Regions from separate parts of the Pseudodesulfovibrio senegalensis genome, predicted to be linked through region 4. Evidence: predicted binding sites of a transcription regulator. Region 4 holds the regulator's gene; each other region holds the start of a gene.
The links. Region 4 encodes sigma-54, which starts transcription at its own class of promoters, with help from an activator protein. Its sites were predicted from a motif close to CTGGCACGGNNNNTGCTT; they were not measured.
Positions count from the first base shown of each region.

Region 1: the regulator sigma-54 is predicted to act here: its motif matches at 1,060-1,077, upstream of F8A88_RS15180 (ammonium transporter).
Region 2: the regulator sigma-54 is predicted to act here: its motif matches at 1,220-1,237, upstream of F8A88_RS01105 (DNA-binding transcriptional response regulator).
Region 3: the regulator sigma-54 is predicted to act here: its motif matches at 844-861, upstream of F8A88_RS09555 (TadE/TadG family type IV pilus assembly protein).

Region 1 is NZ_WAIE01000010.1:16,923-19,126, forward strand. Features, by position in the region: gene F8A88_RS15175 (2-amino-3,7-dideoxy-D-threo-hept-6-ulosonate synthase) at 1-606, opposite strand, end outside; gene F8A88_RS15180 (ammonium transporter) at 1,123-2,204, shown strand, end outside.
Region 2 is NZ_WAIE01000001.1:249,071-251,274, reverse strand. Features, by position in the region: gene F8A88_RS01115 (sigma-54-dependent transcriptional regulator) at 1-195, shown strand, start outside; gene F8A88_RS01110 (hypothetical protein) at 202-1,005, opposite strand; gene F8A88_RS01105 (DNA-binding transcriptional response regulator) at 1,265-1,684, shown strand; gene F8A88_RS01100 (sensor histidine kinase) at 1,677-2,204, shown strand, end outside.
Region 3 is NZ_WAIE01000003.1:273,512-275,715, reverse strand. Features, by position in the region: gene F8A88_RS09560 (sigma-54-dependent transcriptional regulator) at 1-653, opposite strand, end outside; gene F8A88_RS09555 (TadE/TadG family type IV pilus assembly protein) at 919-1,308, shown strand; gene F8A88_RS09550 (vWA domain-containing protein) at 1,235-2,204, shown strand, end outside.
Region 4 is NZ_WAIE01000001.1:1,240,277-1,242,480, forward strand. Features, by position in the region: gene rpoN (RNA polymerase factor sigma-54) at 144-1,556, shown strand; gene hpf (ribosome hibernation-promoting factor, HPF/YfiA family) at 1,597-2,145, shown strand; gene F8A88_RS05860 (PTS sugar transporter subunit IIA) at 2,148-2,204, shown strand, end outside.

The DNA of each region.
Region 1 (2,204 bases), on a different contig from region 4:
ACCGGCGATGACCACGGGAATGCAGCAGGCGTCGGTGACGTGGGAGAAGGTTTCCGGGTCGCCGGTGTAGCAGACCTTGACCACGTCTGCGCCCAGTTCCGTGCCCACGCGGGCGCAATGCGCCACCACTTCAGGGTCGTATTCGTTTTCGATTTTGGGACCGCGGGCGTAGACCATGGCCAGCAGGGGCATGCCCCAGTTGGCTGCGCTGGATGCGATTTTTCCGAAATCGTGCAGCATGGTGGCTTCGGCCTCGTCCGCGAGGTTGCAGTGGATGCTGACCGCGTCCGCGCCGAGGCGGACCGCGTCTTCCACGGAACCCACGAGGGTTTTGGCGTTGGGCAGGGGGGAGAGGCAGGTGGACGCGGAAAGATGAACGATGAGGCCGATGTCCTTGCCTTCGGCCCGGTGGCCGCAGCGAACAAGGCCCTTGTGTTCGATCACGGCGTTGGCGCCGCCTTCCACAACGCGTCCCACGGCCTCCTTCATGTCCACGATGCCGTCGATGGGTCCGACAGTCACGCCATGGTCCATGGGAACCACGATGGTGCGTCCTGTGTTGCGGTTGAAGATACGCTCCAACCTGATGGCTTTTCCGATATGCATGTTCAATCTCCTTGGGTGTCCCCTCGGACCCGGACCGCCGGTTTTGGCCTTCGGATAAAACAAAAGGGCCGCCGGCTTTACGCCCGCGGCCCTTGGAAGTTCATTTTGGTGTACCTGTCTTTCGGCTACAACGCATCCCTTCCGTGCCCGCGGGCATCGGTAAACCAGTACCAAAAATACAGGTAGGAAAAGAGGTTGTTGCTGAAAGTTTTGTCCATGACCAAAGAGCTAGTGCAGTTCCGTGGACAATGTCAAGCGGAAAAAATTTTTATTTATATATTACATTATTTGTAAAAATAATAAGGAAACGCTTTTTCGACGGCCACAAGAATTACAAATTAGTAAATAGCGTTGTTCGCAGCGTGTGTTTTGTGACAAAAATGTACAGATAATCGTCTTTCCCGAAATGTAATTTACAGAGTTATATACAGTTATAACAGGGGGTTAATCTATTTGGCACGGAGGTTGCCTTAAGGGGGGCAGTTAGCAACGCATTTCCACAAGGAGGAAACAAACATGCTTTTCGGACTGTCTCATGCCGGTATCCGGCACAAGAAGGTGCTGCTGTCACTCGCGGTCTTGTCTCTTTGGGCAATTCCCGCCGCAGCCGTAGCTGGTGACGAAGTCGCGTTTCTCACTCAGGACAACGCCAACATTCTCTGGACCCTGCTGGCGGCCATTCTGGTCATGTTCATGCAGGCCGGTTTTGGCTGCGTTGAGGCCGGATTCACCCGCGCAAAAAGTGCGGGCAACATCATGATGAAGAACTTCCTGGACTTTGCAGCGGGTTCCATCATCTTTTTCCTGTTCGGTTTTGCGCTGATGTTCGGCTCGGACATGGGCGGGTTCATCGGAACATCCGGCTTCTCGCTGGCCGGGGTTGCCGATGGCGACCTGCCCTGGACCTACACCTTCTGGTTCTTCCAGAGCGTATTCGCCGCCACCGCCGCCACCATCGTTTCCGGCGGCATGGCCGAGCGCACCAAATTTTCCAACTACGTTCTGGTGTCCCTGATCGTCACCGGCTTCATCTATCCGGTTTCCGGCCACTGGGCCTGGGGCAGCCTGTGGTTGGGCGATGACGGCGCAGGCTGGTTGGAGGCTCTCGGATTCTGTGATTTCGCAGGCTCCAGCGTGGTCCATTCTCTGGGCGGCTGGCTGGCCCTGGCTGGCGCCATGGTGCTCGGCCCGCGCGTGGGCAAGTACACCGAGGACGGCAAGGCCAAGGCCATTCCGGGTCACAACATCCCGCTGGCCGGTCTGGGCGTGTTCATCCTCTGGTTCGGCTGGTTCGGATTCAACCCCGGTTCCACCACCACTGCGGACAACACCATCGGTCTTATCGCCATGAACACCTCCCTGTCCGCCGCTGCCGGTACGGTTGCCGCCATGACCTTCTCCAGACTGCGTTACGGCAAGTCGGACATCTCCATGACCATGAACGGCGCGCTGGCCGGTCTGGTGGGCATCACCGCCCCCTGTGCCACGGTCACCCCCGGTTCTTCCATCATCATCGGTCTGGTGGCCGGCGTGCTGGTGGTTCTGTCCATTGAATTCATCGACAAGGTCCTCAAGATCGACGACCCGGTGGGCGCCTC
Region 2 (2,204 bases), 990 kb from region 4:
GCGCTGGCGGAAAACGCGGGCAAAAACGCCTTTGAGATGCTCATGAACAAGGCGGGCAAACTGATCATCAGTGAAGCGCTGGCCATCACGGACGGAAACCGCACGCGCGCGGCCAAGCTGTTGGGCATGTCCCGCCCCACCCTTGCCGCACGCATCGAAAAATACGACATCAAGACCAGCACCAAGGTGGAGTGACGTCCGCTACAGGGGGTGGTCCTCTCCGTCGCCGGACTCAAAGGCCGTAAGGCCGATGCCCACCAGAATGAGCAGAACCATCAGGTAGACCAGCCAGATGGAACTGTTGCGCCTGTTTTCCGGGGTGCTGACCTCGTCCGCAGAGACATAGGTGTTCCATGCGGCAAGGGTGATCCCGGCCACGGCGCTGTCCGCAGCAGGCAGCTGGCGCATGGACTGCTGGTCGAAAAAACCGCGCAGCACAAGGTATCCGTTCCCGGTGTATACATACCATGTGCGCATGACCATGCCGCCCGGTTCGGCGGTCACGGTCACCATGAAGCGTTGCCTGTCGAAATCCATGCCGCGCAGGTCTTCCGAACTGCCCGAGGCATGAAACACCCGGGAATCCAGCAACGACCCGACCCGCTCATACGCCCATTGGTTGAAATGCCGGCTCCGCTTCGCAGGTATCCGGCCGGTCTGCCCGGCACCCACCATGATGAAGGGATATTCGAACTGCTCTCCACCCATGCGGAAACCATCCAGCGCCTCAAGGTCCGAACCGCTGACCGTACCGGAAAGCACGGAAGCCATGGCGTTGTTCAGGGCGGAGACTTCACCCCGGTCCAACCGCACCCAACCGTCCGGCAGAACCATGCGAAAACCCAGCTGACGATTTTCCACCAGCGTCTCAGCACATGCCGCCGCCCCCCAGAAAACCGAAAACACCATGGCCGCGCACGCAACGATCCACCACCGGCCCATTTCCCAGTTCTTTGCCTTCATGACCCGCCGTGTTCTGGTCTGCCGCCCCATGGTTCGCTGCATGATCGCCTCCGGGTTGGATACTCCACACCTCATACCAACCATACACCCCGCGACACACCCATGCAAACCCGTTAGCCGCACAAGCGACGGGTTTCTTTACACCCCGCAAAAAATACTGACGCGGGCAGCAGTTTCCTCGGGCTTGGCCGCCCCACACCCGGCAATCAAACTCAATAAAAACAGCGTACTGAAGATATCCGCCCAAACGCAAAACGTGGCACGGTCTTTGCCTTACCCGAAACAAATACCGGGAAAAAGCATGAAAGGACCGCAAATCACCATACTCGTCGCAGAGCGCAATCCCCACATGCGCGGCTTCATATGCCGCGAACTGGCACGGCAGAACATGCTGGTGCGCGGCGCCAAGAACAGCGACGAAGTCATGGCCGCACTGGCTGGCCCCTGCCCCCCGGACCTTGTGGTGCTGGCGTTCAACACCATCAACACCGGGTCCGTGGGGCTTCTGGAGCGGGTAACGACCCAGCACCCGGACATTCCCGTTGTATTGCACGCATTTCTGGAAGACATGAACGGAAACCCCGCTCTGGGGCGGGTTCAGGGAATGGTGGAAAAAAGCGGCAACCCCGTCGAGCTGATCACAACAGTCATGAACGTGCTCGAACGCCGATTTCCCCACCTGATGAACGACACCGGAACGCAGGAGGCCCCCGATGCCTGACCGCCACTACTACACGTCCCTGCACCGCAGCATGGTCGCCACGGTCATACTGGTATCGCTGATGCCCATGGCGCTGATCACATTGATCGGCGGATACCAGTACTCGGCCGCATACAAGGCCAAAGTGCTGGCGCATCTCGGAGAGATCGTCCGCAAGCACGAGCAGAACATCGACACCTACCTGCTCGAGAAGGTCGCCGAGATACGGGTGCTGGCCGACAACATGGGGGTCTCCTGCTTCAGGGAAGAGGACAGGCTGGAGCGGCTGCACCGCACGCTCATGGAACGGCACGGCGGTGATTTCGTGGACCTCGGCCTGATCAATGAACAGGGCATGCAGGTGGCCTATTCCGGTCCGTTCCGGCTGGGCGAGGCCAATTACGCGGACGCGGAATGGTTCCGCGAGGTCATGAAACGCAAGGTCTATATTTCCGACGTATTCCTCGGGCTTCGAGGCGTGCCCCACTTCATCATTGCGGTTCAGTTCTTTTCCGAAGGCAGGCAATGGATCCTGCGCACC
Region 3 (2,204 bases), on a different contig from region 4:
CCCTTTTCATGGCCGAACAATTCGCTTTCCAACAGGTTTTCGGGAATGGCCGCGCAGTTGAGCTTGACGAACGGCCCGGAAGCACGGGCACTCAGGGCATGAATGGTGTCGGAAACCAGTTCCTTGCCCGTGCCGGTCTCGCCCACCACCAGCACGTCCGCATCCAGTTCGGCCACGCGTTCGATGCGCTCCTTGACCAGTTGCATGGGGCGGCTCTGCCCGATGATGTTCCCCAGCGGGCTGTCCACGCGCAGATTGCGCTTGAGTGTCTCAAGCTCCTGTTCAAGCTTGCGTTTTTCCAAAGCGCGCCGAATGACGACGTCCATCTCGGAAATACTGAACGGCTTGGTGAAATAGTCGTAGGCGCCCCGCTTCATGGCCTCCACGCCCGAGCCCTTGGTGGCGTATCCGGTCATGACGATCACATCCATGGTCGGCGCGGCATCGGCCAGATGCGGCAGCGCCTCGATGCCGGACATGCCCGGCAACTTCACGTCGTGCAGGGCAAGATCGAAACGCCCGGCACGGGCCTTTTCCACGCCCTCTTCAGCCGTGGACGCGGTTTCCACCTCGTAGCCCAGTTCTGTCAGGGCATCCACCAAAAGCCCCTGAAACGGGGCATCATCATCAACAACAAGCACGCGTATGGGCATGTTCCATTCTCCGGTTTTGCAATGTCGGCTCCAGCATACCCCAATCGCCGCCATGAATCCACAAAAAATGGATAGCCATGCGTTTCCCTGTGCATATCGCTGGCCAGGGCCAGGACCACACAGACGACTGCATTCGTTCATATAGTTGAAAATAAAGGACTTTAATAAAACATACAGAACGGCAGATTCTTTGGCACGCCCATTGCTTTGCAATACCATCATGGAAATGAACAAACCCGCACAGGGTCTTGGCAAGGAGAATGGCATGAACACAAACGACTCCAAACGCAGCGGGATGGCCGCGACCGAACTGGCACTGATGCTGCCATTCATTTTTCTGCTGCTTTTCATGCTCGTGGAAGGGGCCAACGCCATGCATATGTATTCGTCCCTGCAGGAGGCCAGCCGCGAAGGCGCGCGACTGGTACTTATGGAAGGCGAATCCGCGGACGTGACCTCGCTGGTCCGGGCGCTGGTATCCGATGTTCCGCCGGAAAGCCTGACCACCACGGTCAACACGGTGGAATCCGAAGTCACGGTCATAGTCAGTTGTCAATACACGCCCTTCAACGGAGGCGAAGATGGATACGAATTTCTCACGGGCAGCAACGACCCGTTCGTTCTCAAGGCTCAGACAACCATGCCCCGGCAATAGCCGCAGCGGTGCGGTGAGCATCCTCATGGGCGTGGTCGTCAGCGCCCTGGTGCTTTCCGTGGGTCTGGCCGTGGACCTCGGCAACCTGTACATGGCCAAGACCAAACTGCAGGCGGCCGTGGACTCGGCAGCACTGGCAGGCAGCCTGGAACTGCCCTACGACCCGGACGTGAGCAACGGACGCGTGGTTGCGGCAGTCAACGCCATGCTTGAAAAGAACTATCCGGACGCGGAAGTGGAAAGCATCACCTCAGGCAGCGACATCCGCAGCGTGAACGTGCTGGCCAAGGCCAACGTATCCACCCTGCTCATGGGCGTGGCCGGCATCACGGACAAATGGATTTCCGCCAAGGCCTCGGCGGGCTTCAACAAGCTCGAGGTGGTTTTCGTGGTGGACAACTCCGGTTCCATGAAAGGCACGCCCATCAACATGGTGCGCGCCGCAGCCCTGAACCTTGTGGACCTGATCCTGCCCGATGGCGCCGATCCCGGCTCCAAGGTTGGCTTGGTGCCCTTCAAGGGAACCGTGCGCCTGCAGGACGACGTGCAGGACGGCCTGCCCGCAGGATGCCGCAACTGGGACGGCTCCGAATACACGGGCATGCACGAGGACTTCATGCCCATGTACTGGGCCCTGCCCGACTACTACCGCAACTGGGTCACGCTGGACACATGCTCCGGCATTCCCAAGTCCCATGGCCTGACCGGGGACAAGTACGCCATCACCCAGACCCTCAACCGCATGGATGCCCAGGGCGTCTGGTCCGGCACCATCATTCCCATGGGCATGAAATGGGGCCGCCTGATGTTGACCCCCGGCGCACCCTACCCGCAGGCCGGAGACCCGGAAGAATACAGAAAGATCCTGATCCTGCTCACGGACGGCGACAACGAGG
Region 4 (2,204 bases):
AAAATAAAAGTCACAATAGGTTATGTTGATTCAAATTTAGTATAATTCGTTCCTGCTCATTGCGGATTGCACGAAATCCATGCAGGATAAATAAAAAATAACAACAAGTTTTTCCCAACAGGAAAAATCGGAACGGTACGTATATGGGACTTGAACTCAGGCAACAACTCAAACTTTCTCAACAGCTTGTGATGACACCGCAATTACAGCAGGCAATCAAGCTGCTGCAATTGTCGAGGCTTGAGCTGGTTGAAACCGTACAGCAAGAGTTGCTGGAGAATCCGTTTCTTGAAGAAACGGAAAATGAAGCCGTGTCCGAAGTCGAAGACGATCGCTCCGCCACAGAAGATGCCAACGACGCCCTAGTCAAGGATGCAGACTGGGAGAACTATCTTGGTGAGTTTTCCAGTACTTCGAAACAATCACACTCCCGGGACGCAGAAATCCCGGAAGAGGGTATGTCTTTTGAGGCACGGCTGGCCTCCAAGCCTTCGCTCGAAGGACATCTGAGCTGGCAAATGCGCCTTTCCAATTTTACGGATGAAGAAATTGCCGTAGGCGATGTTGTCGTTGGCAATCTCGACCACAACGGCTACCTCAAGGCCAGTGTGGACGAAATAATGTCCATGATCCCTGTGGAAGCCGAACTTGTGGAAAAGGTGATCCGCAAGATGCAGCTGCTCGACCCTGTGGGCATAGCGGCTCGCACCCCCCAGGAATGTCTGCTGGTCCAGATGAAGGTAGCAGGGTTTGACAGCGATCCTGTTTTGGTTTCATTGGTCACCGATCATCTCGAGGACCTTGAAAAGCACCGGTACAAGCCCCTTGTGCGCAAATTCAAGATATCCATGGAGGATCTCAAATCCTATCTTGACCTCCTCCAAACCTTGGATCCCATGCCGGGGACGAATTTTTCCTCCACAGAACCACATTACGTCAGCCCCGATGTTTTCGTATACAAGTTCGGAGACGAGTTCGTCATCATGCTCAACGATGACGGCCTTCCCAGTCTTCAAATGAACTCCTTTTACGTGGATAATCTCAAGGCCAGCAACGAAAAGGAAAAGGATTATTTTTCCGAAAAAATGCGATCTGCCGCATGGCTGATGAAAAGCCTGTACCAACGGCAACGTACGTTGTATAAAGTAGTTGAGAGCATTGTCAGATTTCAGAGGGACTTTTTTGAAGAGGGTGTGACCAAACTCAAGCCACTCATCCTGAAAGAGGTTGCCGAAGACATCAGCATGCATGAATCCACCGTGAGCCGGATCACGACCAATAAATACGTATCCACTCCCCACGGTATTTTTGAATTGAAATTCTTTTTCAACAGTGCTTTGGACTTGGGGGATGGCTCTCAGGTCGGCTCCGAGAGCGTCAAGGCACTCATCAAGCAACTTATAAGCGAGGAGAATCCGAAAAAACCGCTCAGTGACGAAAAAATCGGTGAAATTCTGAAAGAAAAACTCGATGTAAACATCGCACGAAGAACCGTGGCAAAATATCGTTCTGCAATGGGCATTGCCTCATCTTCAAAGCGAAAGGAGTTTTTCTAACAGGGCTTGTCAAATACCCACAAACTCAGGAGGGTAGTCCATGAACATCAGCTTCACCTTCAAGAACTTCGATCCGTCCGACCATCTCAAGAAGTATGCTGAAAAGCGCTTTGGAAAACTCGGCAAGTACGTGTCCCATTCTGACACGGCCGAGCTCAAGGTCAATCTCATGGTTGAGAAGTTTCGCCAGAAGGCCGATGTTGTGCTCAATGCGGACAATATTCATTTGTCTGCGTTTGAAACATCGGAGGACATGTATTCAAGCATCGACTTGGTGCTGGACAAGCTGGAAGCGCAATTGCGCAAATTACGCGAAAAGATGAAGGATCGCGGCAAGAAGGCCCGAGCCAACAAGGTCGTCCAGATGGACTATCTGTCTTTTTTGGAAAAGGAATCCGGCAACTGGACCCCGACAATCGTCGGCAGTGACTCCTATGAGCCCAAACCCATGTCCGTGGACGAGGCAGCCATGCAGCTGGACACCACGGACGGCGAATTCCTTGTCTTTCGCAATGCCGACACCGAAGGCATCAACGTCATTTATAAACGAAACAACGGCGATTTCGGATTGATCGATCCTGGACACTGATCATGAAACTTGGTGATTATCTTCAAGAGGCCTACATCGTCCCGGAACTTTCGGGAAGC